4 regions of the Streptomyces sp. NBC_01017 genome follow, and region 1 is predicted to be linked to each of the others. Evidence: riboswitches for the same ligand, from Rfam matches in the RefSeq annotation. Region 1 holds a riboswitch; each other region holds the start of a gene.

Region 1 (7,578 bases):
GCACCGGCTTGAGGCCGTCGCGGGCGTCCGGCAGGGCGCGGGAGTAGATGACCGAGTACGCGTACTCGAGGAAGGAGCCCTGCATCTCGTCGACGACGTCGATGTCGAGGATCTTCTCCTCGTACGAGTCCTCGGGCGGCGGGTTCTTCGTGCTGCGGCGGGCCATCGCTGCCGGCTCCTCTGTTTCTGGTCGCTCGAGCGTTTGCGGATCTGACGCGGACCATTGTGGACCGCGGCACTGACAACCACCGACCAGGACCCGATGTTGGGCTCCGACCCGGCATCGCAGAAGTGTCGCCGACGCCGGGCCTCCACCGCGACACAGGGGCGGGGCGAGGCGCGAACATCACTGTCCGGGACCGCGCTTGCGACCGGACGGGCCGAAGGCAAGCGCGCGCCGCGAGACCGTTCACCCGCCGGAGTGATCGGCGGGCACCGTGCCAGGTCGCGGGGTGTGCGGGCCCGCCTGAGGCCCCCGGGCACGGTCGGCGCGTGCCGGGCCTGCCCCGTTCGGCAGGGCCGCCGGACGGGACGACGAGCTGTGCTTGAGGGCCGTCGCGCGTGTCGTCGCGGGCCCGCACGCACCCGCATACCGGCACGGCGTTCTGACCGGGAACTTCGCCGACCCTTCGGACGCTGCATACAGTGGCAGGAACTGAGCACGAACCGCTCGACACAACGCAGTGCACGCGACCGGAAGGACACCTTGCCCATGGGTCACACGGCCACACCGGAGGCACAATCCGGCGGCCTCACCGCCACGGAGCACCGCCTGGCAAACGGCCTGCGCGTGGTGCTCTCCGAGGACCACCTCACGCCGGTCGCCGCGGTCTGCCTCTGGTACGACGTCGGCTCCCGCCACGAGGTCAAGGGCCGTACCGGACTCGCCCACCTCTTCGAGCACCTGATGTTCCAGGGCTCGAGCAGCGTGAAGGGCACGGGCCACTTCGAGCTCGTCCAGGGCGCGGGCGGCTCGCCGAACGGCACCACGAGCTTCGAGCGCACCAACTACTTCGAGACCATGCCCGCCCACCAGCTGGAGCTCGCGCTCTGGCTGGAGGCCGACCGCATGGGCAGCCTCCTGGTGGCGCTCGACGAGGAGGGCCTGGAGAACCAGCGCGATGTCGTCAAGAACGAGCGCCGGCAGCGCTACGACAACGTCCCGTACGGCACGGCGTTCGAGAAGCTGACCGCCCTGTCGTACCCCGACGGGCACCCCTACCACCACACGCCGATCGGCTCGATGGCCGACCTGGACGCGGCCAGCCTGGAGGACGCCCGCGCGTTCTTCCGCACCTACTACGCGCCCAACAACGCCGTCCTGTCGATCGTCGGCGACATCGACCCGGCGCAGACGCTCGCCTGGGTCGAGAAGTACTTCGGCTCCATCCAGTCCCACGACGGCAAGCCCGCCCCCCGCGACGGCTCGCTGCCCGACACCATCGGCGAGCAGCTGCGCGAGGTCGTCGAGGAGAACGTCCCCGCGCGCGCGATGATGGCCGCCTACCGGCTCCCGACGGACGGCACGCGCGAGTGCGACGCGGTCGACCTGGCGCTGACCGTCCTCGGCGGCGGCGAGTCCTCCCGCCTCTACAACCGGCTCGTACGCCGCGACCGTACGGCCGTGGCTGCCGGGTTCGGCCTGCTGCGCCTGGCCGGGGCGCCCTCCCTGGGCTGGCTGGACGTGAAGACGTCCGGCGACGTCGAGGTGCCGGTCATCGAGGCGGCCGTCGACGAGGAGCTCGCCCGCTTTGCGCAGGAGGGCCCCACCGCCGAGGAGATGGAGCGCGCGCAGGCCCAGCTGGAGCGCGAGTGGCTGGACCGGCTCGGCACGGTCGCGGGCCGCGCCGACGAACTGTGCCGGTACGCCGTCCTGTTCGGCGACCCGCAGCTCGCCTTCACCGCCGTGCAGCGCGTCCTCGACGTCACAGCGGAGGAGGTCCAGGCGGTCGCCCAGGCCCGTCTGCGTCCCGACAACCGCGCGGTGCTGGTGTACGAGCCGGTCGCCGATGCGGCCGAGGACCTGGAAGCCGCCGCCGACGGGGCCGCACCCGCCGGGACCACTGACGAGAACGAGGAGTCGGCGCAGTGACCGAGCTCGCCAGCATGGAGTTCCACCCGCAGCCCCAGGCGGGCCAGGCCCGGCCCTGGGCGTTCCCGGCACCGGAGCGCGGCAAGCTGGACAACGGCCTGACGGTCCTGCGCTGCCACCGCCCCGGCCAGCGCGTCGTCGCCGTCGAGGTCCTCCTGGACACGCCCCTGGAGGCCGAGCCGAAGGGCCTGGACGGCATCGCCACGATCATGGCGCGTGCCTTCTCGGAGGGCACCGACAAGCACACCGCCGAGGAGTTCGCCGCCGAGCTGGAGCGCTGCGGCGCCACGCTCGACGCGTACGCCGACCACCCCGGCGTCCGCGTCAGCCTCGAGGTGCCCGTCTCCCGGCTGCCGAAGGCTCTCGGTCTGCTCGCCGACGCGCTCAGGGCGCCCGGGTTCGAGGACGCCGAGGTCGAGCGCCTGGTGCGCAACCGCCTCGACGAGATCCCGCACGAGCTGGCCAACCCCTCGCGCCGCGCCGCCAAGGAGCTGTCCAGGCAGCTGTTCCCGGCGACCTCGCGCATGTCCCGCCCGCGCCAGGGCACCGAGGACACGGTCGCCGGCATCGACTCCGCGGGCGTACGCGCCTTCTACGAGCGGCATGTGCGCCCGGCGACGTCCACCGTCGTGGTCGTCGGCGACCTCACCGGCGTCGACCTCGACGCCCTGCTCGGCGACACCCTGGGCGCCTGGACCGGCTCCCCGGCCCAGCCCCGGCCGGTCCCGCCGGTGACTGCGGACGACACCGGGCGCGTCGTCATCGTGGACCGTCCCGGCGCCGTCCAGACGCAGCTGCTGATGGGGCGCGTGGGCCCCGACCGGCACGACCGCGTCTGGCCCGCGCAGGTGCTCGGCACGTACTGCCTGGGCGGCACCCTCACCTCCCGCCTGGACAAGGTCCTGCGCGAGGAGAAGGGCTACACCTACGGTGTGCGCGCGTTCGGGCAGGTCCTGCTCTCCGCCCCGGACGGCTCGGGTGCGGCGATGCTCGCCATCAGCGGCTCCGTGGACACGCCGAACACCGGTCCCGCCCTGGACGACCTCTGGAAGGTCCTGCGCGGTGTCGCCGACGGGGGACTCACCGACGCCGAGCGGGACTTCGCCGTGCAGAACCTCGTCGGGGTGGCGCCGCTGAAGTACGAGACCGCCGCCGCCGTGGCGAGCACGCTGGCCGACCAGGTCGAGCAGAACCTGCCCGACGACTTCCAGGCGACGCTGTACCAGCGGCTCGCCGCCACCGGCACCGTCGAGGCCACCGCCGCGGCCGTGAGCGCCTTCCCGGTCGACCGCCTGGTGACGATCCTCGTCGGCGACGCGGCCGAGATCCGGGAGCCCGTCGAGGCCCTCGGTATCGGCGAAGTCAGCGTCGTGGCGGCCGAGTAGGGGACTGGCGCGGAGCCGGAGACGGCACGCACGCGTAGGGGCCCTGGTGACTGAAGAGTCACCAGGGCCCCTTTATGCCCGAATTGAGGGAGAGGTTGCCTGTCTGACCTGTGGGATGCACTACAAAAGGCAGGATCCGTTTGGGGATTGAAAGATGCCCCGTTTAGCGTCTTCCGGGCTGTCCGTCAGGCACTGCGCCGCGCCCGCGGCACCGGACAGCCATCGCCGAGTCCCCGTACGGCGCGAGCCAGGGGAGCCGGGGACCCATCGAAGTCCCTGGGGTGAATCGGACGCCCGCGCAGCCGCGAGGGGGTCCGTAGGAGACCTTCCTGCTCCGAACCCGTCAGCTAACCCGGTAGGCGAGAAGGAAGGAAAGGATCAGCCACTTCATGGCGTTCACCTGCGCCACCGGGAAGCGTCCCGCGGGGAAGCACCGTCGCCCCAGCCGCTTCGAGCGCACCACCGCCCGCGCCGCGGGCGTCGCCGCACTCACCGCCACCGGCGTGATCGGCACCCTGGCCGCCCCGGCGCTCGCCGCCGAACCGGCCGTCGAACAGACCGGCCTCATCCCCGTCGTCTCCGTCGAGAACTCGATCGCCGACCAGATCGACGCCCAGGCCGCCGCCCAGGAGCAGGCCGCCAAGGAGGCCGCGGCCCGCAAGAAGGCCGCCGAGGAGGCCGCACGCAAGAAGGCCGCCGCGAAGGCGAAGAAGGAGCGCGAGGCCAAGGAGCGCGCCGCCCGCGAGGCCGAGCGCAAGCGCCTGCTGTCCTACGTCGCCCCGATCTCCGGCTCGTACGTCTCCACGGGCTACAAGACCGGCGGCGCCCTCTGGTCCTCCGGCAGCCACACCGGCGTCGACTTCCATGCCGCCAGCGGCACCTCGGTCCACTCGGTGGCCTCCGGCACCGTCGTGGAGGCCGGCTGGGGCGGGTCGTACGGCAACCAGGTCGTGATCAAGATGAACGACGGCACGTACACCCAGTACGGCCACATGTCGTCCATAGCCGTCTCGGTGGGCCAGACCGTCACCCCCGGTCAGCAGATCGGCCTGTCCGGCGCCACCGGCAACGTCACCGGGCCGCACCTGCACTTCGAGGCCCGCACGACGCAGGAGTACGGCTCCGACATCGACCCCGTCGCGTACCTGCGCTCGCACGGCGTGAACCTCTGACGCCCCACCTCTGACGCTCACACCGCGCCTTCCGAAAGCCCCGGCTCCCCGAGCCGGGGCTTTCGGCGTTTCGAACGGCCCGCTGTCCAAAAAATATCCATGGATTCCGGCCCCCCGTCGGAAATTCCGGCCGGTTGCAATAGAGTCACTGAACACACGTCATTCGTCGACGTTTCACGGGGATTAAGGCGGAGGTCGGTCATGCGTATTCCGGCGCACTCGGTATGCACCGCGATCCGGGACGACATCGTCGCCGGGGTCCACGCGCGCGGCGGCAGGCTCACCGAAGAACTCCTCGCCCGCCGTTACGGCGTCTCCCGAGTCCCCGTGCGCGAGGCCCTGCGCACCCTGGAGGCGGAGGGCTTCGTGGTGACCCGGCGGCACGCGGGCGCGTGCGTCGCCGAACCGAGCGAGCAGGAGGCCGCCGACCTGCTGGAGATGCGCACCCTCCTGGAGCCGCTCGGCGCCTCCCGGGCCGCCCAGCGGCGCACCGAGGCCCATCTGAAGGTCCTGCGCGGCCTGGTCAGGCTGGGCCAGGAGCGGGCCAGGCGGGGAAACAGCGAGGACCTGCGCTCCCTGGGCGGCTGGTTCCACGAGACGCTGGCCCAGGCCTCCGGCAGCCCCGCCCTGACCTCGATGCTGACCCAGCTGCGCCACAAGATCGCCTGGATGTACGCCGTCGAGGCGCCGGTCAACCCCGTGGAGTCCTGGACCGAGCACGGCGCGATCGTGGACGCGGTGGCGCGTGGCGACGGCGAGCGCGCCCGCGCGATCACGGCGCTGCACACCGAGCGCTCGATCTCCGGGCACCGGCTGCGCTTCGGCTCCCGCGGTGACCGCACGGAGCGTGTGAGGAATTCGCAACATCCCGTAAACATGCCGAGCCTGCGGCATTAACACGGGCGCCGTATACAAAGAGGAGATATTCGGAGGCGGCGAATTTCCGCTGCCCTTTTTCGGATGTGCGGGAAATTCTCGGGCCCGCCGATCTCGAAAGAGGGACCGCCTGCCCGAAAACAGGAAGCCAGCGCCGAAAACAGTGAAGCCGCGCCCGCCGGAAAGGCGAGCGCGGCTTCACCGCTTGCTGCGGGAGTCCCGCTCAGGTCCTTCAGACCGTCTCGGGCAGCTCCTCGAGGCCCTCGGAGACCAGCTTCGCCAGCCGGTCGAGGGCGGCGTCCGCACCCTCGGCGTCGGAGGCGAGGACGATCTCCTCGCCACCCTGGGCACCCAGGCCCAGGACGGCCAGCATGGAGGCCGCGTTGACGGGGTTGCCGTCGGCCTTGGCGATCGTCACCGGGACGCCTGTGGCCGTGGCGGCTCGGACGAAGATGGAGGCGGGGCGGGCGTGGAGGCCCTCGGCCCAGCCGACGTTGACGCGGCGCTCAGCCATGTGATGCTGCCCTTCGGTTCTCAGGGTTGTCTAGACCAGTTTCCCACACCCGTGAAGCACGACGGAACTGGACGAACGTCTGACGAACGTCCCCTCCCGAGGTGACCGTGGGGTCGCGGCCTCGACCCCACGTACGTCCTGAACAGACTGCCTCGCGCCGTTGTCGTACGCGAGCCGTACTCTGGGCCCCATGCAGAGCGCCTCGGACAGGCACGCGTACCCCGCCCACTGGGAAGCCGACGTGGTGCTGCGCGACGGCGGCACCGCGCGCATCCGCCCCATCACCGTTGATGACGCCGAGCGCCTGGTCAGCTTCTACGAGCAGGTGTCGGACGAGTCGAAGTACTACCGCTTCTTCGCGCCCTACCCGCGGCTGTCCGCAAAGGACGTCCACCGCTTCACGCACCACGACTTTGTGGACCGGGTGGGACTCGCGGCCACGGTGGGCGGCGAGTTCATCGCCACCGTACGCTACGACCGGATCGGCACCGACGGAATGCCCGCCTCCGCCCCCGCCGACGAGGCCGAGGTCGCCTTCCTCGTCCAGGACGCCCATCAGGGCCGCGGCGTCGCCTCCGCTCTGCTCGAACACATCGGCGCCGTCGCGCGCGAGCGCGACATCCGCCGCTTCGCGGCCGAGGTGCTGCCCGCCAACAACAAGATGATCAAGGTGTTCACGGACGCCGGGTACACGCAGAAACGCAGCTTCGAGGACGGCGTCGTCCGCCTGGAGTTCGACCTGGAGCCGACGGACCGCTCGCTCGCCGTGCAGTACGCGCGCGAACAGCGCGCCGAGGCCCGGTCCGTGCAGCGGCTGCTGGTGCCCGGCTCGGTCGCCGTCATCGGCGTCGGCCGCACCCCGGGCGGAGTGGGCCGCAGCGTCCTGGGCAACATCGGCGACGCCGGGTTCACGGGACGGCTGTACGCGCTGAACAGGGCGTTCCCGGAGGACCTCAAGGAACTCGACGGCGTGCCCGCGCACCGCTCCATGCGCGACATCGAGGAGCAGGTCGACCTCGCGGTGGTCGCCGTGCCGGCCGCGTACGTCCCCGACGTGGTCGCCGAATGCGGCGAGCACGGCGTGCAGGGGCTGGTCGTGCTCTCCGCCGGGTACGCCGAGAGCGGGCCCGACGGCCGCGAGCGGCAGCGTGAACTCGTACGGCAGGCACGCGCGTACGGCATGCGCATCATCGGCCCGAATGCCTTCGGGATCATCAACACCTCCGCCGACGTACGGCTGAACGCCTCCCTGGCCCCCGAGATGCCCCGCCCGGGCCGCATCGGCCTGTTCGCGCAGTCCGGCGCGATCGGCATCGCGCTGCTGTCCCGGCTCCACCGGCGCGGCGGCGGTGTGACCGGGGTCACCGGGGTGTCGACCTTCGTCTCGTCCGGCAACCGGGCCGACGTGTCCGGCAACGACGTCCTTCAGTACTGGTACGACGACCCGGACACCGACGTCGCCCTGATGTACCTGGAGTCCATCGGCAACCCGCGCAAGTTCAACCGCCTCGCCCGGCGTACGGCGGCGGCCAAGCCGTT
Region 2 (7,578 bases), 1.3 Mb from region 1:
GACGGCGCCGTAGAGGCCACCGCGCAGGCGATCGACGAGTACGAGCACTCAGCAGAATCCTTCGATCAGCAGGCGACCGCGCACTTCGAGCACCTGGACCCCACGGCGTACGACGCCCCCGTCCAGGGCGACGCCGAGTTGACCGCGACCGGTGAACTCCCCGCCGTGACGCCCCTCCTCGACGACCAGGAGGAGACCACTCCGGCCCCCTCCCCGCGCGCCGCCTCCCGCAGCGGGTCCCGCTCCCGCCGCCGCACGCCCCCCAAGCGCTCCGCGTTCCTGACCGTCGCCGTGCCGTCGGCGTGTGTGATGGGTGTCGCGGGAATCGCCGCCGCCTCCGTCGGCAGCCTGACCGACGACAAGGAAGCGTCCTCCACGCTGGCCTCGGACGGCGAGGCCGTGAAGCCGTCCACCGCGAACAACAAGCTGGACACCCAGCTCGAGAGCCTCTCCGCCGGCGCCGACGACTTCGCCGACCGGGCCAGCCGCACGCAGGAGCGCATCGACCTCAAGGCTCAGCAGGCGGCCGAGAAGAAGAAGGCCGCCGAGGAGGCGGCCCGCAAGGAGCGGTTGCGCCCGAAGTTCGCGGTTCCGGTCGCACAGCACGGCCTCAGCGCCTATTTCGGCCAGTCCGGCATCAACTGGATGTCCATTCACAGCGGCATCGACTTCCCCGTCTCGTACGGCACGACGGTTATGGCCGCGACCGACGGCACCGTCCGCACGCAGTGGAACAGCGCCTACGGCAACATGATGATCGTGACCGCGAAGGACGGCACGGAGACGTGGTACTGCCACCTCTCCAGCTACCGTGTCGCCTCCGGTACGACGGTGAAGGCCGGCGACCCCATCGCGTACTCCGGCAACTCCGGCAACTCAACCGGCCCGCACCTGCACTTCGAGGTGCGACCGGGCGGCGGCTCGGCGATAGACCCACTGTCCTGGCTGCGCAGCCACGGCCTGGACCCGTCGTAGGCAACCGGCCGACGTTCCCGGCAACCCGCCAACTGCCTTGTGCGCTCAGGCGCCCCCGCTCCTCAACAGCTCAGCGAGGGCGCACACCTGTAAGCGCTACAGTTTCTCCACCGGCGCATACCGCAGCAGCAGCCGCTTCGGCTTGGTGTCCCCGAAGTCGATCGTCGCCTCGGCGTTCCCGCCCGTGCCCTTGACCGCCGTCACGGTGCCGAGCCCGAACTGGTCGTGCGTGACCCGGTCCCCGACCGCCAGCTGGACGACCGGCTTCTCCGAGGTCCGCCGGGTGGCGAACCCGGACGCCCCCGACGCCGAGGAGCGCGAACGGGACGAGGACAGCGAGGCCGCCACGCCGGCCGCCGGACCGGAGGACACGGGCGAGGTCGCCCCCGTCCGCTTCCAGTCCACGTGCGCCGCCGGGATCTCCTCCAGGAAGCGGGACGGCGGGTTGTACGAGGGCTGCCCCCACGCACTCCGCATCGACGAGCGCGTCAGATACAGCCGCTCACGCGCGCGCGTGATGCCGACGTACGCGAGCCGCCGTTCCTCCTCCAGCTCCTTGGTCTGGCCGAGGGCGCGCATGTGCGGGAACACGCCGTCCTCCATGCCGGTGAGGAAGACGACCGGGAACTCCAGGCCCTTGGCGGTGTGCAGGGTCATCAGGGTGATGACGCCGGAGCCGTCCTCGTCCTCGTCCGGGATCTGGTCCGAGTCGGCGACGAGCGCGACCCGCTCCAGGAAGGCCGCGAGCCCACCGGAGGCCTCATCCTCAGCCGACTCCTGCTCGAACTCCAGGGCCACGGCCGCGAGTTCCTGAAGGTTCTCGATACGGGTCTCGTCCTGAGGGTCGGTGGAGGCCTGCAACTCGGCCAGGTACCCGGTCCGTTCGAGGATCGCCTCCAGGACCGTCGCCGGTCCCACACCGGACTCGACGATCGTACGGAGGTCCTCCATCAGCGTGTTGAACCGCCTGACGGCGTTGGTCGACCGCGCGGCCATGCCGTACGCCTCGTCGACCCGCCGCAGCGCCTGCGGGAAGCTGATCTTCTCCCGCTGTGCAAGCGCGTCGATCATCGCCTCGGCGCGATCGCCGATGCCCCGCTTGGGGACGTTCAGGATCCGCCGCAGCGGTACGGAGTCCTCGGGGTTGGCCAGCACGCGCAGGTAGGCCAGGACGTCCCGGACCTCCTTGCGCTCGTAGAACCGCACCCCGCCGACGACCTTGTAGGGCAGGCCGACGCGGATGAAGATCTCTTCGAAGACACGGGACTGGGCGTTCGTCCGGTAGAAGACGGCGACGTCACCGGCCTTCGCATCGCCCGCATCCGTCAGTCGGTCTATCTCCTCGGCGACGAATTGCGCCTCGTCGTGCTCGGTGTCCGCGACGTAGCCGGTGATGCGCGCACCGGCGCCCGCGTTGGTCCACAGGTTCTTGGGGCGCCGGGACTCGTTGCGCTCGATGACCGCGTTGGCGGCGGTCAGGATCGTCTGGCTGGAGCGGTAGTTCTGCTCCAGGAGGATCGTCGTCGCGTCCGGGTAGTCCTCCTCGAACTGGAGGATGTTGCGGATGGTGGCGCCCCGGAAGGCGTAGATCGACTGGTCGGCGTCACCCACCACGCACAGCTCGGCGGGCGGGATGTCGTTGTCGCTCGGCGGCACGTCGACGGGGTGCTCACTGGTACCGACGAGCTCGCGCACCAGCGCGTACTGCGCGTGGTTGGTGTCCTGGTACTCATCGACCAGCACATGCCGGAACCGCCGGCGGTAGTGCTCGGCGACGTCCGGGAAGGCGCGCAGCAGATTGACCGTCGTCATGATCAGGTCGTCGAAGTCGAGGGCGTTGGCCTCCCGCAACCGCGACTGGTACAGGGCATACGCCTGCGCGAGGGTCTTCTCGAAGCCGTCCGTCGCCTGGGCGGCGAAGTCCTCCTCGTCGATCAGCTCGTTCTTCAGATTGCTGATCTTGGCGCTGAAGGACTTGGGCGGAAACCGCTTGGGGTCGAGATCCAGATCACGACACACGAGCGCCATCAGCCGCTTGCTGTCGGCGGCGTCATAGATCGAGAACGACGAGGTGAACCCGAGCTTCTTGCTCTCTCTGCGCAGGATGCGCACGCACGCGCTGTGGAAGGTCATCACCCACATCGCGTTCGCGCGCGGGCCGACGAGCTGCTCGACGCGCTCCTTCATCTCACCCGCGGCCTTGTTGGTGAAGGTGATCGCGAGGATCTGCCCCGGATGCACATTCCGCTCGGCCAGCAGGTACGCGATGCGATGGGTGAGCACACGCGTCTTGCCGGACCCGGCGCCAGCCACGATGAGCAGCGGGCCGCCGGAGTGGACGACGGCCGCACGCTGGTTCTCGTTCAGCCCCGCCAGCAGCGCTGCCGCATCCAGGGCCGGGCGCGGGGCGCCGTCGCGGTAGTAGTCGTCCCGGTCCGGCGGCACGTCGAACTTCCCGCCGAACAGATCGTCCGGAACCGGCTCCGGAGCGTGATCGTCCTCGGGCGGCGGTGGTGGTTCGCCCGCATGGGCCCGCGGGGCCTGGAGGCCCGCCAGGAAGCTGTCGTCAAAGAGGCTGCTCATCGCTCTCCGAGTCTAGGGCGCCCCACTGACAGCCCGCCGCCGCCCTGAGAACATCACCTGTTTCAGCACTCACCGATCTTCAGAACCCACGCACCCCAAACACTCCCCTCACCCTCCAGAACCACCCCATTACGATCCGCAATCCCCCGAAACCAACCGACCCGAGTCGGCCGAAATACCCTCAAAACCCAAAACGCTCACAACTGACCACCAACCCCGCCACATCGACCACGATCCACGGCACACATCGCCAAGGTCACGAAAATGTATCGGGCATATCGAACATCAACCTTCACAGGGGCCACACGAGTTGGCTACCGTGCCGGACAGGCCGTACGACCCCCACCGGCGAACGTCGCCGGGCCGCACGGCCTCCGCCGAGTCCGGAGCGCCGCCGTGCACCCGGAGCCGGGGACCCACCGAACTTGGGGTGAATCGGCCCGACTCCCGCCCGGGGAGCGGCCGTAGGGCAACCCTTCCTAACCATCCGCCCGAACCCGACAGCTAACTCGGTAGGCGGAGCATGGAAGGAGTCGCCTCCCTTGGCGTCGCACCGCAAGTCGCGTCCCGCTGGTACGCGCGTAGCAGGCATACGGACCCCCGCCCTCGCCACGGCGGCCCTCACCTCCGTCGCCCTGCTGTCCCAGACGGCCAACGCGAGCCCCTCGACGGACGACAAACCGAGCCTCGAAGAGGTCGAGAAGAAGGTCGACGACCTCTACCGCCAGGCGGAGTCGGCGACCGAGAAGTACAACGCGGCCAAAGAGAAGACCGCAAAGCAGCGCAAGCGCGTCGACACCCTCCTCGACGACGTCGCCCAGCGCACCCAGAAGCTCAACGACGCGCGCGAGGAACTCGGCCGCAACGCAGCCGCCCAGTACCGCACGGGCACCTCGGCCCCCGACACGGCGACCTTCCTCCTGGCTGACAGCCCGCAGGACTACTTCGACCAGACCCAGCTGATGGACCGCATGACGGGCCGCCAGAAGGAATCGGTCGACGACTACTTCACCCAGCAGTCCGCGACGATGAAGAAGCGCAAGGAGGCCACCCAGAGCCTCGAAACGCTCACCGAGTCGCAGAACGACCTCCAGACGGCCAAGTCCACCGTCCAGAAGAAGCTCGCCGACGCACGCGAACTGCTGTCGAAGCTGACGGCGGAGGAGAAGGCCCGCCTCGCCGCGATCGAGAAGCGCAAGCAGGAGGAGGCCGCCCGCAAGGCGGCGGAACTGGCCCGGCAGCAAGAGGCGGCCGAGCGCCGGCGCCAGGAGGCGGCGCAGCAGCAGGAGAGCAACGACTCCTCGTCCGACTCGTCCTCCTCCGACTCGTCGGCGTCGGACTCCTCGTACGCCACCAAGGCCGAGAAGGCCCTGGCCTTCGCCCGCGCCCAGGTGGGCAAGCCGTACGTCTGGGGCGCCACCGGCCCCGACTCCTACGACTGCTCCGGCCTCACCCAGGGCGCCTGGAAGGCCGCAGGCGTGGACATCCCCCGTGTCACCTACGACCAGGTCAACGCCGGCACCGCGGTCCCCGTCTCCAGCGCCCAGCCCGGCGACCTGGTCTTCTTCTACGACGACATCACGCACGTAGGCCTCTACATCGGCAACGGCATGATGATCCACGCCCCGAAGCCCGGCGCGTACGTCCGCGAGGAATCGATCTACTACGACGGAGAGTCGTCGATCCACAGCGTGGTCCGCCCGGCCTGACGAACACACACGCGCGCGTGGCGCACTGCCTCCGCCACGCGCGCGTAGTGGTGCGGCAAACGCACCCGCACCCGCACCCGCGTACGGTGGCACGGCCCCGACCCACAACGAACAGTCAGGCGCTACGCGAACCCCCACTCACCCGAGCGGGCCGCCGCAGGCACCCGTCGCCCAACCGTCGCGCGGCAGACGTGCATTTCACCCCACACGCGCGCGTGCCCCCACCCACCCCACACCCCCCAATCCCTAGCATCGACCCCATGCCCGCCCCCACGACCACCCCCGCATCCCCCCTCCACACCTGGTGGTCGCAGAGTCCCCCCACCGCCGGCGCCGCCGTCATGGCAACCGGCATCCTGTCGGTCGCCCTCCACCAGGCCGGCTACGAAACCCTGTCCCGAATCGCCCTCGCCCTCGCCTGCGCAGCCTGGCTGGCCCTCGCGGGCGGCTTCACCGCGAGGCTCCTCCGGGACCGCGCCAGGTGGCTCAAAGAGGCAGCCACCCCCGCCGCCCTCACCGCCATCGCAGCGACGGCGGTTCTCGGCACCCGCTTCGCCACCCTCGGCTGGCAACCCCTCGCCAAGGCCCTACTGGCCCTGGCGGCTCTGCTCTGGCCGGGCCTCCTCATCGCCGTGGTACGCCGCTTGCACCCCCGCATGCCCGGCGCGGTCTTCCTCAGCTGCGTGGCCACCCAGGGCCTCGCCGTCCTGGCCGCAACCCTCGCCGCGACCGAGTCCACGGCATGGCTCGCCCACGCGGCCCTGGTCCTGTTCTGGCTCGGCCTGGTGCTCTACGTCATGGCCCTGACCCGCTTCGACCTGCGGCAGGTGACCAGGGGCGCCGGCGACCACTGGGTGGCAGGCGGCGCCCTCGCCATCTCCGCACTCGCCGGCTCGAAGCTCATGTCGGCCGACAGCGCCAGCCTGTACCTCTGGAACGAGGACGACACCGACGTCCTGCGCACGGTGACCGTCGCCCTACTCGTCCTGGACCTGGCCTGGTACGCCGTCCTGCTCCTCGCCGAGATCGGCCGGCCACGGCTGCGCTACGACGTACGCCGCTGGGCAACCGTGTTCCCCATGGGCATGACGGCCGCGGCGGTCCTCGCCGTCGCCACCGCAGTGGACGTCCCGTGGCTCAAGACCCCCGGCGAGGCACTGCTGTGGATCGCCGTCGCGGCATGGCTTGCGGTCGCGGCAGGCGCAGTACTGAGCTACACCGAGGTCACGTCCACAGAACGGCGATGAAGACGTTCACCATGGCCAGCAGCCCCACCAACCCGAAGAGCCGCTTGTCCACCGTCTCCTCGTCCCGCTTCACGTACACCAGCCCGAGGATCACGATCAGCAGCGCCAGCTTCACGCCGATCTTGATGTTGTTGACGGACTGATCGTCCGCCTGGTTGAGGCCGACGAGGATGACGCCGGTGACCAGCATGGTCAGCGCGCCGTGCAGCATCGCGGGCACGAACCGCGCGGTGCCCTGGCCCATCGCCTTCATCTGGGTGAAGAAACCACCCAGCAACGCGGCGATACCGATGATGTGCAGACCGACGAAAAGGTGGATGAGTACGTCCATGGGGCCGGAGCCTAATCAGCCCCGTCAGGGCACCCACCACCGCCCCGGTCTTGCATATATGCGCCCCATAGCACCCCGCAGCCCCCGCCCACCCCCCATTCCGCCACATCGGTCAGCACACAGCGTGAACAAGACGCCCCCATCTCGCGATCACGCTCACTTACGGTCACCCAACGATCCACTCCCGGCACTTCCGCACAACGCGTTACCACCCCGGCACACCCAGGTTTAGCGTCCTCCACCAGGTGACCGGCTCCCCACCGCCGCCCGGGCCAGGGGCGGCAGTCGGACACCACCGCCGAGAAAGGTCCGGCGGCGGCCCGCTCCCCCCTGTGTGGGCCGTCGCCGGACGCGTCATCCGCCCGCGGGCAGTCGTCCGTCCGCTCCCCAGGCTGTCGTGGCGGACGTGCGGGACGAGGCGGTCGTACGAAAGGACGTGCAGTCCACGTGGCAGCGCACCGAAAGCCCCGTCAGCGCTCGGTCGGCGGCAGTACGGCCCGCACGGCATGGACGATCGCCCTGGCGGGCGCGGCGACGGCGACGGGCTTCGACGGGACCGGTCACGCCGAACCGCAGCTGACACCGGCTCAGGTCAAGGCGAAGGTGGACAAGCTGTACCACGAGGCGGAGGTCGCGACCGAGAAGTACAACGGCGCGAAGGAGAAGGCGGACGCTGCCGAGCGGCGGATCAGGTCGCTGCAGGACGAGGCAGCCCGCAAGACGGAGAAACTCA
Region 3 (7,578 bases), 3.1 Mb from region 1:
CATCACATAATGCAGCCGCAGCCGGATCTGCTGCTCGGCGTAGGCGTCGTCCTGCCAGCGTGCCTTGACGTCGCGCAGTTGCTCGACCCGCTGTGCGGCGTCTTCCTTCTCCTGCTGCATGTCCGCGATCTCGGCGCGCTGGGAGACGTACTGCCTTATCGGGTAGGCGAGGGCGACGACCATGGTGCAGACGACCAGCGCGAGCAGCGCGGCGCGTCCGGTGAGCCTGGAGCGCCGGGCCTGCCGCTTCGTCTGGGAGCGGTAGACACGGGCCGCCGTCTGCTCGCCGAGCAACCGGATCCTGGTCGCGGTGGAGAACCGGTCCCGATCCTTGACGGCCATGTCCCGCCTCCCGTTTCACATGCGTACGTCCCCGCACACGGTACGGGACCGAGTACGGGGACGTACGTACGACTGGCTAAGCCTCACCCCAGGTTGGGGCTCAGCGGCTCAGCGGCTCAGCCCTTGAAGCGCGGGAACGCGCTGCGGCCGGCGTACACCGCCGCGTCGTCGAGGATCTCCTCGATGCGCAGCAGCTGGTTGTACTTGGCGACGCGCTCGGAGCGGGCCGGGGCGCCGGTCTTGATCTGGCCGCAGTTGGTGGCGACGGCCAGGTCGGCGATGGTGACGTCCTCGGTCTCGCCGGAGCGGTGGGACATCATGCACTTGAAGCCGCTGCGCTGGGCCAGCTCGACGGCGTCCAGGGTCTCGGTGAGCGAGCCGATCTGGTTCACCTTCACCAGCAGGGCGTTGGCGGCGCCCTCGTCGATGCCGCGGGCCAGACGCTCGGGGTTGGTGACGAACAGGTCGTCGCCGACGAGCTGGACCTTGTCACCGAGCTTGTCGGTGATGGTCTTCCAGCCGTCCCAGTCGTCCTCGAACAGCGGGTCCTCGATGGAGACGAGCGGGTACGCGTCGACGAGCTCCGCGTAGTACTCGGTCATCTCGGCGGCCGAGCGCTCCTTGCCCTCGAAGGTGTAGACGCCGTCCTTGTAGAACTCGGACGCGGCGACGTCGAGCGCGAGGGCGATCTGCTCGCCGGGGGTGTAGCCGGCCTCCTTGACCGCCTCAAGGATGAGGTCGAGGGCCTCGCGGTTGGAGCCGAGGTTCGGGGCGAAGCCGCCCTCGTCGCCGAGGCCGGTGGCCAGACCCTTGCTCTTCAGGACCTTCTTCAGCGTGTGGTAGACCTCGGCGCCCCAGCGCAGGGCCTCGGAGAAGGACTCCGCGCCGATCGGGGCGATCATGAACTCCTGGATGTCCACGTTGGAGTCGGCGTGCGAGCCACCGTTCAGGATGTTCATCATCGGCACCGGCAGCAGGTGCGCGTTCGGGCCGCCCAGGTAGCGGAACAGCGGGAGGTCGCTGGCCTCGGAGGCGGCGTGGGCGACGGCGAGGGAGACGCCGAGGATGGCGTTGGCGCCGAGGGAGCCCTTGTTGTCGGTGGCGTCCAGGTCGAACATCGCCTGGTCGATCAGGCGCTGCTCGGTGGCGTCGTAGCCGACCAGCTCCGGGCCGATCTGCTCGATGACGGCGAGGACAGCCTTCTCCACGCCCTTGCCGAGGTAACGGTTCGAGTCGCCGTCGCGGAGCTCGATGGCCTCGAAGGCGCCCGTCGAAGCGCCGGACGGAACAGCAGCACGACCCGTGCTGCCGTCGTCGAGGCCGACCTCGACCTCGACCGTGGGATTGCCTCGGGAGTCCAGGATTTCCCGGGCTACGACGACGTCGATGGACGGCACGAGCATCTCCTTCTTGGGATGTGAAGCACTGTGTCGCTGGTGGTGCGGGGCTGTGAGCCTTGCGACTAGAGCCTAACCGCCCCGGGGACATCGGCAGCCGACCGACCGTCCCGTGGACAGGACCGAACCGTACCCATTGTTCCCTACCGGAACAAAGGGTGGGTGACTTACAGGGAAAGAAAAAGCCCCGCCCCGGTGCGTACGGGGGAACACGCACCGGAGCGGGGAGCCCGTGGGGACGGGGGTGGCCCTCACGAGGTCTTCATGATGAGTTCCACGGATGTGAGGGCACTGCGGTTCAGCTACTGCCGCGTATTACTTCAGGTGCAGCTGCTGACCCGGGTAGATCAGGTCGGCGTCCTCGACGATGTCCTTGTTCAGCTGGAACAGCTTCTCCCAGCCGCCCTTGACCTTCTTCTTCTCGGCGATCGAGCTGAGGGTGTCACCCTTGGCGACCTTGTACTCGCCGTCGCCCTTCTTGACCTTCTTGCCGGTCGGGGTGGTGACGGTCTTGGTCGACTTCTTCTCGGCCGCCGGACGCTCGGCGGAGCGGGAGGCCGGCTGCTCCTCGGCGGCGCGAGGGGCGGCCTCGGTGCTCTGCGAGGACCCGGAGCCGTTGTACGCGGCGCTCGACAGGCCGGTGCCGCAGTTCGGCCAGGCACCCTTGCCCTGGCCCGCGAGAACCTTCTCGGCGATCTCGATCTGCTGGGCCTTGCTGGCCTGGTCGGCGGTGGAGGCGTACGCCGTGCCGCCGTACGCGGCCCAGGTGGAGGCGGAGAACTGCAGGCCGCCGTAGTAGCCGTTGCCGGTGTTGATGGACCAGTTGCCGCCGGCCTCGCACTGGGCGACGGCGTCCCACTCGGAGGCGGTGGCGGCGGAGGCGCTGCCGGCCGCCATCAGCGGGGCGGCGACGGCGGCGGCGCCGGTGACGCCGACGACGGCTATGGCGCGGGCGGCCTTGGACGGACGACGGTGCTTGCCCTTGCTGGAAAACAGCATGGTTGGATCCCCTCACCGACGCCTGCGAGGTGAGCTGTCGGGTTCGGGCCGGTTGAGTTGCCCGGCCGCGCTCGTCCGCCTTTCGGCTCGCGTAGCGCGGCTTCACCCCAAGCCGACTCCGGCCGTGCGGCCCCGAAGGGCCTCAACTGCCGGACCCGGCGCTTACCTTGGGTCCCCCGCTCCTGCCTACGGCGCTTGACGCGACGACTGTTCCCGTGCGGCCGCTGGCAGGATTCGGCGTTGCGGCAGCCGGGGCTCGCGGTGACGAGCGATCACGACCGTAGACACCCGATTCCCGGAATTACAAAGACGATCAGGGCTTCTGAGATCTATCTCTCACTGCATCCAAAACGGACATTCAGGTGCGAAAGGTGGCGCGAACTCCCGCTGCTTTTCGCCCCGTTCGGCCCTTATTCGACGGGGACGTCCAGGGTCTGACCGGGGACGATGTCGTTCGCGTTGCCGCCGATGGCGCCCTTGTTCGCGTCGTACAGCGCCCGCCACCCGCCGTCGAGGTCAAGGGAGTCGGCGATGGAGGCCAGAGTGTCGCCGGCGCGGACCTTGTACGAGGCGTGGCGACCGGAGGACTCGGGGGCCGGGTCCACCGTCTCGCTCTCGTCGGCGCTGGGCCCGCGGTGCCGACCGGAGCCGGCCTCCTCGCCGGTGAGCGCGCCGGTGTCGACGAGGCTCCAGGCGCCCACATCTTGCACCCAGTTGTCCTGATTGTCCCCGTCCGAGGTCTCCACGGGGGAGCTGTCGGGCGACTTCGAGGCCTTGGCGTCGGGTGACGCATCGGGCTTCGCGGAGCTGTCCGCCTTGGACGACGAAGAGGGCGAAGACGAAGAAGGGGAAGAAGAGGGGGAAGAGGGGGAAGAGGATGAATCCCGGGGCGATTCGGACGAAGCGCCGGGGGATTCACTCGACGAGCTCGACGAGTCGTCGGTCGGGGCCGACGAGTTCGAGGAACCCGAGGAATCGGACGAATTAGACGAACCCGACGAGCCGGACGAATCAAGCAAGCCGGATGACCCGGACACTGTGGAGGGCGAGTCATCGTCCACTCCGGTGTCGAGGTCGACCAAGCCGTTCTTCGGGGTGAGCCCGTTGAGCACCGCACACGTGCCCCAGGGCTTGGTTCCCTGGTCGGCGAGGATCTCCTGCGCCACGGCGATCTGCTGGGAACGGCTCGCCAGGTCGGGGCGCGGGGCGTAGTCGAGGCCGCCGTACTGCTCCCAGTCGTCCTGGGTCAGCTGCAGTCCGCCGTAGCGCCCGTTGCCCTCGTCCGTGCTCCAGGAGCCACCGCTCTCACACTCGGCCACCTTGTCCCACACGGTGCCGTCGGCGGCGCTCGCGCTCGCGGCGCCGAGCAGCGGGATGGCGATGGCGGACCCGGTCACTCCGGCCGCGACGAGGAGAGCCGGCGCCTGACGGGGGCGACGGTGACGACCGTTCCCGGAGAGCATGCGGGGACCTTTCACGAGACAGCATTGACCGCGGCGCGTGAAACCTGGCGCCGTCGTTGATCCGTGAACGTATAGGCATTCGATCACTTGTCACAAGTTAATGCCGCGTAGATCACGTGAAGATCACAGAATTGAGCGCGTGTCACGTTTGACGAGGTGGACGCACTCACTCAACTGGTGTGAAATCCACCGGAAGTGTGCGCAGCCCTCGCATGATGAGACCTCCGCGCCACCTCAACTCCCCCGGGTCCACGGCGAGTCGGAGATCCGGGAGTCGGGTGAGGAGCGTGGCGAGGGCGGTCTGACCCTCCAGACGGGCCAGCGGGGCGCCGAGGCAGTAGTGGATGCCGTGGCCGTAGCCGAGGTGCTGGTTGTCCCGGCGGCCGAGGTCGAGGACATCGGGGTCGGCGAACCGCTCCGGGTCCCGGTCGGCGGCGGCCAGGACGACGAGAACGGGGTCACCGGCCCCGATGTCCTGCCCGCCGATGGTGAGCGGCTCGGTGGCGAAGCGCCAGGTGGCGAGCTCTACGGGGCCGTCGTAGCGCAGGAGTTCCTCCACGCCGGTTTCGAGGAGGCCGGTCTCCTCGGCGGCGAGGGACGCCTGCAGGCGGGCGCGCTGCTCGGGGTGCGTGAGCAGCGCGTAGACGCCGTTGCCGATCAGGTTCACGGTCGTCTCAAAACCGGCAAACAGGAGGATAAAGGCCATCGCCGCGGCCTCGTTCTCCGTGAGGTGCTCTCCGTGGTCGGAAGCCCGGATGAGACCGGAGATGAGGTCCTCACCGGGCGTGGGCTCCTCGGGCAGGGCTTCCCGCTTGCGGTGGATGAGGTCGGCCAGATAGCCACGCATCTTCTTCACCGACCGCGCGACACCGCCGCGGGGGCCGCCCTGGTGGCGGATCATCATGCCCGCCCAGTCCCGGAAGTCGTCCTGGTCCTCGCGGGGGACGCCGAGCAGGTCGCAGATGGCGTAGATGGGGAGCGGGAAGGCGAACTCGTGGATGAGGTCGGCGCTCCCCTTCGCCGCGAACTGGTCGATCAGGTGGTCCGTGAGCTCCTGCACCCGGGCCGCGAACTCGGCGACCCTGCGAGGCGTGAACGCCTTGGAGACCAGCCTGCGCAGCCTGGTGTGGTCCGGCGGGTCGATGTTGAGCAGATGCGTCATGAGCTCGGCCTTGCGCTCACCGGGGATACCGGTCTTGCCCTTGGCGTGCGCGGGCTCGTCGTGGTGGGCCGGGTTCTTGGAGAGCCGGTTGTCCGCGAGCGTCTGCTTGGCATCGGCGTACCGGGTGACCAGCCAGGCCTCCACACCGCTGGGCAGCCGGGTCCGATGGACCGGGGCGTGCTCGCGGAGCCAGGCGTAGGCGGGGTAGGGGTCGGTCGCGAACTCCCAGGTGAAGAGGTCGGGGGGTCCGGGGGGTCCGGGGGTGGTGCCGGTGGGGGTGGGCTGGTTGGTCACTCCTTGACGGTATCGCTGCCGGTCCGGCGCCTGGTCCCCGCCAACCGCCGCCAGTCCGACCTCCGCTCCCCGCCAACCGTTGCCGCCCCGGCTCCCGCTGCCTGTTCCGGCCCCGCTCCCTACTGAGGGGACACCCCCTCGGCGGCCCGCACGGCATCCCGGTAGGTCCGAGCCGCGACCCTCAGGGCCGCCTCCGGGTCCACCCCGGCGGCCTCCGCGCGGACCGCCATCGCGAGGAGCTCGTAGCCGAGGCCGTCCCCCGTCGGCAGCGGTACCTCCAGGCCCGCCGTACGCACCCGGGACGCCAGCTTCGCGGCCAGCGCCAGGCCCGGCTGGCCGAGCGGGACCCCGTCCGTCACCGACTCACGCTGCTTCTCCGTCGCCTTCGTGCGCAGCCAGTGCTCCTTTACTTCCTCGGGGGTCGTCGCCGTCTCGTCGCCGAAGACGTGCGGGTGGCGGTGGATGAGCTTGGTGACGATGCCGCCGGCCACGTCGTCGATGGAGAAGGGGGACTCCGGGTCCTCCTCGGCTATACGGGCGTGGAAGACGACCTGCAGCAGAACGTCGCCCAGCTCCTCGCGGAGTTCGTCGCGGTCGCCGTCCTCGATCGCCTCGACGAGTTCGTAGGCCTCCTCGATCCCGTACTTCGCCAGGCCCTTGTGGGTCTGCTGGGAGGACCACGGGCACTCGACGCGGATGCGGTCCATGACCTGGACGAGGTCGAGGAGGCGGGCGCCGGGCAGGTCGTAGGAGGCGGGGAGCAGTTCCAGGTCCGGCATGCTGACACGTCCGGAGCCCGCGAGGCGTGCCAGGCCGTCCGTCAGGGCCGGCTCGCCCTCGCCCGTCGCCACGACCACGACCGTGCGGCCGCCGCCGCATGCGTCGATCAGCTGCTCGGCGGTCGGGGCGGCCTCGTCGACCGCTATGCCTGCCTCGCGCAGATACGGCAGCTGGGGGTGCGCGCCGTCCGCACACAGCACACGGTCGGCCGCGTGCAGCGCCTGCCAGGCGGGCCAGGACAGCAGGCCGGGTGCGACACGGTGGCTGGTGGTGAGCAGGACGATGCGGCCGGGGGCGGCTTCGGGACTGGTTGCGTTCACGATCCGAACGTAACCCACGTCGCCGACGGCCCCCCGAGTTATCCACAGGCAAGTAGTCCACAGGCCGGGGGGAGGTGGATCCGCCCCCGGGTGTTCACAGGTCGGCTGCGGCGGCGGCTCCCCGCGCCTGTTCACATGACGGCGGCGGCCCCTGTCGCTACGCCGTCTGCTGCGTCCCCGTCGCCGTCACCTCGCGCACCCACGGCGTCTTCGCGTCCGCCCGGCCGCTCTTCTGGACGTCCCAGGTGCCGTAGCGCGGGTTGAGGTCGATGTCGAGCTTCTTGGACGCCTCGGCCAGGGCGTTCCAGAACGCAGGCTTGCCGGTGTCGGTGCCGAGGGAGGTGGCGAGTTTCTGGGCCTCGAGCTGGAGGCGGAGGTTCTCGTCGAGGCGCTGCGGCGGGATGCCGTACTGCTGGAGCCAGGCCGTCTCCAGCGCCTTGGCGCCGCCGACCTGCTTCTCCAGGCCGCCGCGCATTTCCTGGAGCTCCTTGCGGGTGACGGTCACGCCCGCGTCCTGGGCGGCCCGGTGCAGTACCTGGTCGAGAACCATGGTGTGCAGGACGTCCCGCGGGAGGGTGCCGGACTTGGCGATGACCTGCGCGTACTGGGCGTCGTCGGGGACAGCCTCGCGCTGTGCTGCGCGTACCTCGCCGACCCGGTTCTCCAGCTGCGCGACGGTGATCCGCTGGCCCCCGACGACGGCCGCCGCACCGGGATGCGCGTCGCTTCCGCAGGCGGTCAGCAGGGGCGCCGCGGCGATCGCGGCGGAGAGAAGGAGCGCGGTACGACGGCGGCGGTGCAAGGAGACCTCCTGAGGGAGC
Region 4 (7,578 bases), 5.7 Mb from region 1:
AGTCCGGGTCCAGCTCGCGCAGTGAGTAGACGACGTCGACCAGGTCCTCGTCGCTCTCGCCCATGCCCGCGATCAGACCCGAGCAGGCCGAGAGGCCCGCCGCGTGCGCCTTGTTCACGGTGTCGACGCGGTCGGCGTAGGTGTGCGTGGTCGTGATGTCCGCGTAGGTGCTCTCGGAGGTGTTGAGGTTGTGGTTGTAGGCGTCCGCGCCCGCCTCGCGCAGCCGCTCGGCCTGGCCGTCGGAGAGGAGGCCGAGGCAGGCGCACACCTCGACGCCCTCGTTCTCGTCCTTGATCGCCTTGATGGTCTTGGAGACCCGGTCCACGTCACGGTCGGTCGGGCCGCGTCCGGACGCCACCAGGCAGACCCGCTTGGCGCCTCCCGCCAAACCGGCGGCCGCGGCCTGGGAGGCCTCGTCGGGCTTGAGCCAGGTGTACTTGAGGATGCCGGTGGTCGAGCCGAGCCGCTGGGAGCAGTAGTTGCAGTCCTCCGGACACAGGCCCGACTTGAGGTTGACGAGATAGTTGAGTTTCACCCGTCGGCCGAACCACTGCCGGCGCACCTTCCCGGCCGCGGCCACCACATCGAGCAGGTCGTCGTCGGAAGTGGCGAGGACGGCCAAGGCTTCCTCGCGGGTCGGCAGCTCGCGCCGAAGCCCCTTGTCCACCAGCGTGTTCAGCAGGTCCATGGGAGCTGATCCTGACGTACGGAGGGGCTCCGAGCCAAGGAGAGTTTGCACAACCCTGTCCATTCGATGTGTGGGTATTGCCACACCGTGGGTGCCCGCCGCTGCGGCTAGTGTCTGTCCACTGCCTACAAAAGCCCGGAGGAGTCATGGCGTTCGGCTGGATCGACGAGCAGGCGGAGCTGCGCCGCCGCGCCGGACTCGTGCGGACCCTGCGCCCCCGCCCCGCCGAATCGCCGCTTCTCGACCTCGCGAGCAACGACTACCTGGGCCTGGCCCGCCACCCCGAGGTCACCGAGGGAGCGGCGCGGGCCGCGCGGGCGTGGGGCGGCGGCGCGACCGGTTCCCGGCTCGTCACGGGCACGACGGAGCTGCACACCGAGCTGGAGCGCGAGCTGGCCGACTTCTGCGGTGTCGAGGCGGCCCTGGTGTTCTCGTCCGGCTACGCCGCCAACCTCGCCGCGGTCACCGCGCTGGCGCCGCACGGCTCGCTGATCGTCTCCGACGCGGGCAACCACGCCTCGCTGATCGACGGCTGCCGGCTGGCGCGCGGTACGACACAGGTCGTCGCCCACTCCGACCCGGACGCCGTGCGCAAGGCGCTCCAGACGCACGACGGGCCCGCCGTCGTCGTGTCCGACACCGTCTTCTCGGTCGACGGCGACGCGGCCCCGCTGGCCCGGTTCGCCGAGGCCTGCCGGGAACACGGCGCCGGGCTGGTCGTCGACGACGCCCACGGCCTGGGGGTGCTCGGCGCCGGCGGCCGCGGGGCCCCGCACGCGGCGGGGCTCGCGGGCGCCGACGACGTCGTCGTCACGGTCACGCTGTCCAAGTCGCTCGGCAGCCAGGGCGGCGCCGTGCTCGGCCCCGCCCGGGTGATCGACCACCTGGTCAACGCGGCCCGGACCTTCATCTTCGACACGGGCCTCGCCCCCGCGGCGGCGGGCGCGGCCCTGGCGGCACTGAGACTGCTGCGCCGCGAGCCGGAGCGCGCGGCACGGGCCCGCGAGGTGGCGAGCGAACTGCACGCTCGCCTGACCGCCGCGGGCCATCAAGCCGTACGTCCGGACGCGGCGGTCGTCTCCGTGCGCGCGCCGTCCCCGGAGGAGGCCGTGCGCTGGGCGGCCGAGTGCCGTGCGGCGGGCCTGGCCGTGGGCTGCTTCCGACCTCCTTCCGTCCCCGACGGCATCTCACGGCTGAGGCTCACCGCCCGCGCGGACCTCTCCGAGGGGCAGATCGAACGCGCTGTACGGGTCATCGGCGAGACACGACCATGAGTCGGCGTGACACGGCCCTGCCGTCGCGCCCGGCCGCACCGATCGGAAATGATCGGAATCGGTCAGGCTGATCGGGAAACTGTCAGGACTGGAGCGCCGCCATGAAGCCCGCCCAGCTCTCGGGGGAGAAGAGCAGCGCGGGTCCGGCCGGGTCCTTGGAGTCGCGCACGGCGAGCAGCCCGGTCCAGGGACCCGAGTGCGGCCGCGCCGTCTCGACGCAGTTGTTGGCTCCGGTGCTGTAGCTGCTGCGCAGCCATCGTGCACCAGGCAGTTCGGTGCTTGAACTCACCTTCCGAGGCAGGGCGGTCATGGTGCCTCCTTACGCGCCGCCAGCCAGTGCGGCGATGTAATCCATCGATTCCTCGGGCGAAAGGGCGTGGATCCGAAGGGCGTTGAAGGCCTCCGTGTAGGCCTGGAGGTCTTCTTTCCGTTCGAGGTAGAGGCTACTCGTCAAGTGGTCGAGAACAACCACATCCAGATCAGAAGTGCGCGAGAATGAGAAGATAACGAAAGGCCCGGTGATGCCGATATGCTCGCCGGCCGCGAACGGCAGGACCTGCAGCCGCACTTGCGGCAGTCGCGCCGCCTCCACCAGCCGCCTCAACTGCCGCTCCATCACCTCGGGCCCGCCGATCTCCCGGCGCAGCACCGCCTCGTCCAGCACCGCACTCAGCTCCAGCGGCGGCTCGGCGCGCAGCACGTCCTGCCTGGCCAGACGGACCGCGACCAGAGCGTCCAGGCGTTCGTCGGCGTCGTCGTCGAGCCCGCCCACCGCGGCCCGGGTCACCGCGCGGGCGTACTCGGGCGTCTGCAGCAGCCCGGGCACCACGGAGGTCTCCAGCGTGCGCATCGCGCTCGCCTGGGACTCCAGGCTGATGAAGTCGCGGTACGTCGTCGGCAGCACTCCGCGGTACGCGTGCCACCAGTGATCCCGGCCGTCACCCCCGTCGGAGCCCGCCAGCGCCAGCATCAACTGGCGTAGTTGGACATCCTGTACGCCGTAGACGTCGAGCAGTAACCGCACATCGGCCGGTTTCACCCCGCTGGCACCCGTCTCGATCCGGCTCACCTTGGACTGGTGCCAGCCCACCAGCCGGGCCGCCTCACCACTGGTGAGCCCGGCCCCGGTGCGCAACGCACGCAGTTCCGCGCCCAGTTTCCGGCGGCGCACCGCGGGACCGTGCTGCATGCGCAACTCCTTACTCCAACCGAGCCGTCCAAATACGGTCTGCCGTCGCAGAGTTCACCGCTTCGAGCGACAGATATATGCATATCTCGGGGGATCGGCACCGTGACGGCCCTGGTAATGGCAGTCTGGCGACGAAGCACCAGTCCGGGACCGTACTCGAACCCTCCGCTCCGTGTCGGACTGCGGTCCCGTTGGGAAAGGGACGACATCGCCATGGCAGACCATTTGGAAGCATCCGTCACTCTGCCGAGCGATCCCGCCTCGGTCTCCGCGGCCCGAACCTATGTGGTCACCACCCTTGCGGAGTGGGGACTGCCACCGGACACGGAAGCGGCCGACACCATTCGCCTGATCGTCTCCGAACTCACCACCAACGCCGTACAGCACACCCTCGGCCAGTCACCCACCTTCACGGTGGACCTCGTGCTCGACCGTGACGAACACCTGCGCATCGGGGTCACCGACAGCCACCCCCGCTTCCCCAAGCGACTGCCCGCCGCCGTCCAGCAGGACAACGGCCGTGGCCTGGTCATCATCCGCTGGCTGACCGCGGAATGCGGCGGCAAGCTGAGAGTGCGCCCGACCCGCGAAGGCGGCAAGACCATCTCCATCGAACTGCCGTGGACGGTGCCCGCGGAACCCGTGCCGATCGCAGGACCCCAGGAACCGTAGCCGCAGGCCCACCCCTCAGGTCTGCCGCGACCGGCCGAACGAGCCGCGCAGCAGAGCCCGGAAGGCATCCGCAGCCGGAGCCGCCTCCTCGCTCCGGAAGGCGACCGAGATCGTACGGCGCAGCTCAGCGCCCTCCAGCGCGCGCACCCCGACCGGCGTGACCGACGTACGCGCCACCATCTCCGGTACGACCGCGACCCCGAGCCCCGCACTGGCCAGCGCGCACACCAGGAGATACCCCGGCGTCGGCACCAGCACCGAGGGCAGGGCCCCCGCCCGGGCCAGCACCGCCTCCACACCCCGCCGGGCCGGAGCGTCCGGCGCCATGCTGATCAGCGGCTGCCCGGCGAGCTCGGCCAGCGGCAGCCGTGCGGTCCCGCTGGTGAGGGCGTGGCCCGGAGCGGACACCAGGACCAGCTCCTCGACGAGGATCGGCTCGACGCGGACCGAGGACGTCAGCGGGATCGGGTCGCCCGGCTCATACGCGTGCGTCAGCGCCAGATCCACCTCCCCGGCCGCCACGGCGGCGACACCCGCCGACGGTTCGTAGTCGGCGACCGTCAGCTCCACGTCCGGATGGGCCCGCCGGAAGGCGCTGAGGGCCGGCGGCAGCAGATGGATGCCCGCGGTCTGGAAGGTGCCGAGCCGGAGCGTGCCGCCCGACAGGCCGGTCAGCCGGGCCAGCTCGTGCCGTGCCCGCTCCAGCTCGTCGAGCACCCGCCGCGCCCGCGCCACCAGCAGCTCGCCCGCACCTGTCAGCCGCGCTCCGCGGTGATGCCGTACCAGAAGTGCGGTGCCCGCCTCGCGCTCCAGCTTGGCTAGCTGCTGGGAGAGCGCGGGCGTGGTGTAGCCGAGCCGCTCGGCCGCCCGGGTGATCGAACCCGCCTCGGCGACCGCCACCAGGGCGGCGAGCCTGGTCGCGTCGTACATGCCGGGCCCCTCGTCCGTCCAAGCCTGTCTGCCTAAAGCAATGCTTTAGGCTAGCCCAGGATATTCGACATACCTGCTGAAGGCTTCCGCCCGGCACGCTGAGTGCCATGGACGCTCAGCTCATCGCCTTCACCGGGGTTTCCGCCGGCCTCGTCGCCATGCCCGGCGCCGACTTCACCGTCGTCGTGCGCAACGCCCTCGTCTCCCGCCGGGCCGGCATCGCCTGCGCGCTCGGGATCGGGGCCGGGATGCTGGTGCATGTGACGCTGGCGGTGCTGGGGGTCGCCGCGGTCCTGGCCGCCGTACCGGCGCTGTTCCGTGCGCTCCAAGTGGTCGGCGGGGTCTATGTGTTGTATCTGGGCGTCCAGACCCTGCGGCGGCGGCGCGGTGAAGTGGCGGACACGGGCGAGGACTCCACCGGGCGACCGCTGCGGCAGGGCTTCGTCACCAACGCCCTCAACCCGAAGGCGTCCCTGACCTTCCTCAGCGTGGTGCCCCAGTTCGTGCCCGCGGGCGCTCCCGCGCTGCCCCGGACGCTGCTGCTCGCACTGATCGTGCTCGCGATCGCGCTGGTGTGGTTCCAGGCGGTCGCGCTGCTGGTGGACCGGCTCGGGCGGTGGCTGCGCCGGCCGCGCGCCGCCCGGGCGGTCACGACCGTCACCGGCGTCGCGCTGACGGCCTTCGGCGTCGGGCTCCTTGCCGGGCCGCTGATGGCCGTCTGACGGCCTTTCTCGTGCCCCGTGGGCGATGACGGCGTGTCAGGCCGCCGCCATCGCCCCGGGGTGGGTCACTTGACCCGGCCGTACCAGACGCTCCTGGTCCAGATCTTCTGCAGCTTTACCACGTCCCCGCTCTTGGGGGAGTGCCAGATCCTTCCCTTCCCGGCGTAGATGCCGACGTGGTAGACGTACGACCCCGAGTGGAAGAACACCAGGTCTCCGGCCTTGCGGCTGTTGGCGGAGATGTGGCGGGTCTTGTTGTACTGCTGGGCCGCCGTGCGGGGCAGCTTCTTGCCCGCCTTCTTGAACGAGTACAGCGTCAGCCCGGAGCAGTCGAACCGGTTCGGCCCCGTGGCGCCCCACCTGTACGGGGAGCCCTTCTTGGAGGCCGCGATCTGAAGTGCCTTCGTCGCCGGTGTGGCTGCCTCCGCTTCGGACGTGAAGCCGGGCGCCACTATCGAGCCGCCCACTGCGGCGATGGTGAGAGCCGAGGCCGTACCGGCCCGGGCCATGAGCGACGGGACACGATTGAGCGCAGTCATGCGCAACCCTTCGTCAGCCGCCTGTGAAGGATGACCTGTCGGATTCGGGCTGGCGAAGTTGCCCGGCCGCATTGCTGCGGCTTCACCCCAAGGGCTGCTCGGATCGAACGAACGTCCGCTCCGGCGACCCGTCTTGCTCGGGTCCTCCACTCCTGCCGATCCACTCCTGTCGACCGGTCATCCGGGCGGCGGCAGGACTCGGCGTCCGCCCGGACCGCCCCGCCGCTGCGGCGGGGGCTTGTCGTCAGACAGGGATCTTGGTGCACGGATGAGCGAAATACCCAGCGGAACCGGTGATTTGTGGTGTTAGTCACCACTCACCCGTTCGGGTGGGTACCCGTGTGTTCGAGAGGGTGTCCAGAGGGCGAAGGCGTCCCGGACCAGCGATGGAGCGCCTTGTTCCGCCGTGGACTCATGCCCGTTGCGCAACCCTGACGGGCCCGCAAAAGGAGCCACGGCTACGCCGAAAGGGGGTACGCCGTTTGGTCCGTTTCAGCCTTGCTCCGGACGCGTCGTCAGTGAGATCGAGACGTCCGGGGCCGGCCTGTACACGTCGTCAACTGTCGGAGCGCGGCGGCAGCGTGACGCGAGCCGTGCGGCGCTCCCCGTCCAGCACGCGCAGCGCACGCGCGAGCGTGGGAGCGTGCAGCTCCGTCTCGCCCCGCTGGTGCATCAGCGCCAGCGCGTCCCGCAGCTCGGCCGCTTTGCGGACGAGCGCCTGGGCGGCACGCAGTCCGCGGTAGGTGTCGCCGTCCTGCGCCGGGTTGATCCGGCCGAGCAGGTCCACCACATCGAGATAACGGTCGATCAACTCGCCCTCCGCACGGGTCAGCGCGGGCAGGGGCGGCAACTCGGGTGGCAGCACCGGCCGATCACCGCCCCGTGGGCGGCGCGAGGGTCGCCTTGCGGCTGGGGATGATCCGGTCCACCAGTCCGTACTCCAGCGCCTCCTGGGCGTTCAGGATCTTGTCCCGCTCGATGTCCTTCGACACCTGCTCGCGGGTGCGCCCGGTGTGCCGGGCGAGCATCTCCTCCAGGCTGCCCCGAATCCGCGTCAGTTCGTCGGCCTGGATGGCCAGATCGCTGGCCTGGCCCTCGACCGGCTCGGGCAGCCCCGGCTGATGGATCACCACTCGGGCCCCGGGCAGGGCGAACCGCTTCCCCGGCGTGCCCGCGGCGAGCAGCACCGCGCCGGACGCGCCGGCCTGGCCCAGGCAGATCGTCTCCACGTCGCAGGTGACGTACTGCATCGTGTCGTAGATCGCCGACATGGAGCTGAACGAGCCGCCGGGCGAATTGATGTACAGCGAGATGTCCTGGTCGGGGTCCTTGTGCTCCAGATACATGAACTGGGCCATCACGTCGTTCGCCGAGATGTCGTCGATCTGCGTGCCGAGGAAGACGATCCGCTCCTCCAGCAGTTTCGAGTACGGATCCTGCGTCCTGAGGCCTGAACTCGTGCGCTCGGTGAACTCGGGCAGTACATAGCGGGCTGACGGTCGGGTCATGGCTCACGCTCCCTTGCCGGGTGCCTGTAAAAAATGTACAGGACGTACATGACGTA

What was found. Region 1 has a riboswitch for cyclic di-AMP ahead of OG331_RS15025 (M23 family metallopeptidase). Riboswitches for the same ligand answer to the same signal wherever they lie in the genome.
Region 2: linked by a shared signal. The riboswitch ahead of OG331_RS20635 (NlpC/P60 family protein) and the one ahead of OG331_RS15025 (M23 family metallopeptidase) in region 1 are both predicted to bind cyclic di-AMP.
Region 3: linked by a shared signal. The riboswitch ahead of OG331_RS29290 (transglycosylase family protein) and the one ahead of OG331_RS15025 (M23 family metallopeptidase) in region 1 are both predicted to bind cyclic di-AMP.
Region 4: linked by a shared signal. The riboswitch ahead of OG331_RS41455 (C40 family peptidase) and the one ahead of OG331_RS15025 (M23 family metallopeptidase) in region 1 are both predicted to bind cyclic di-AMP.

What each region holds. Positions count from the first base shown of each region.
Region 1 covers NZ_CP108683.1:3,279,378-3,286,955, reverse strand. The annotation lists gene OG331_RS15040 (DNA topoisomerase (ATP-hydrolyzing) subunit A) at 1-166, opposite strand, end outside; gene OG331_RS15035 (M16 family metallopeptidase) at 713-2,092, shown strand; gene OG331_RS15030 (M16 family metallopeptidase) at 2,089-3,477, shown strand; cyclic di-AMP (ydaO/yuaA leader) riboswitch at 3,691-3,853, shown strand; gene OG331_RS15025 (M23 family metallopeptidase) at 3,867-4,649, shown strand; gene OG331_RS15020 (GntR family transcriptional regulator) at 4,851-5,546, shown strand; gene OG331_RS15015 (HPr family phosphocarrier protein) at 5,758-6,039, opposite strand; gene OG331_RS15010 (GNAT family N-acetyltransferase) at 6,230-7,578, shown strand, end outside.
Region 2 covers NZ_CP108683.1:4,569,629-4,577,206, forward strand. The annotation lists gene OG331_RS20625 (M23 family metallopeptidase) at 1-975, shown strand, start outside; gene pcrA (DNA helicase PcrA) at 1,072-3,558, opposite strand; cyclic di-AMP (ydaO/yuaA leader) riboswitch at 3,924-4,092, shown strand; gene OG331_RS20635 (NlpC/P60 family protein) at 4,101-5,267, shown strand; gene OG331_RS20640 (tellurite resistance/C4-dicarboxylate transporter family protein) at 5,528-6,514, shown strand; gene OG331_RS20645 (hypothetical protein) at 6,492-6,845, opposite strand; gene OG331_RS20650 (NlpC/P60 family protein) at 7,293-7,578, shown strand, end outside.
Region 3 covers NZ_CP108683.1:6,368,728-6,376,305, reverse strand. The annotation lists gene OG331_RS29300 (septum formation initiator family protein) at 1-342, opposite strand, end outside; gene eno (phosphopyruvate hydratase) at 459-1,739, opposite strand; gene OG331_RS29290 (transglycosylase family protein) at 2,055-2,738, opposite strand; cyclic di-AMP (ydaO/yuaA leader) riboswitch at 2,743-2,942, opposite strand; gene OG331_RS29285 (transglycosylase family protein) at 3,149-4,201, opposite strand; gene OG331_RS29280 (cytochrome P450) at 4,368-5,657, opposite strand; gene OG331_RS29275 (nucleoside triphosphate pyrophosphohydrolase) at 5,777-6,757, opposite strand; gene OG331_RS29270 (SurA N-terminal domain-containing protein) at 6,915-7,559, opposite strand.
Region 4 covers NZ_CP108683.1:9,017,639-9,025,216, forward strand. The annotation lists gene bioB (biotin synthase BioB) at 1-688, opposite strand, end outside; gene OG331_RS41425 (8-amino-7-oxononanoate synthase) at 835-1,962, shown strand; gene OG331_RS41430 (DUF397 domain-containing protein) at 2,045-2,272, opposite strand; gene OG331_RS41435 (helix-turn-helix domain-containing protein) at 2,282-3,151, opposite strand; gene OG331_RS41440 (ATP-binding protein) at 3,365-3,823, shown strand; gene OG331_RS41445 (LysR family transcriptional regulator) at 3,839-4,753, opposite strand; gene OG331_RS41450 (LysE family translocator) at 4,861-5,475, shown strand; gene OG331_RS41455 (C40 family peptidase) at 5,541-6,014, opposite strand; cyclic di-AMP (ydaO/yuaA leader) riboswitch at 6,018-6,228, opposite strand; gene OG331_RS41460 (hypothetical protein) at 6,571-6,879, opposite strand; gene OG331_RS41465 (ATP-dependent Clp protease proteolytic subunit) at 6,887-7,522, opposite strand.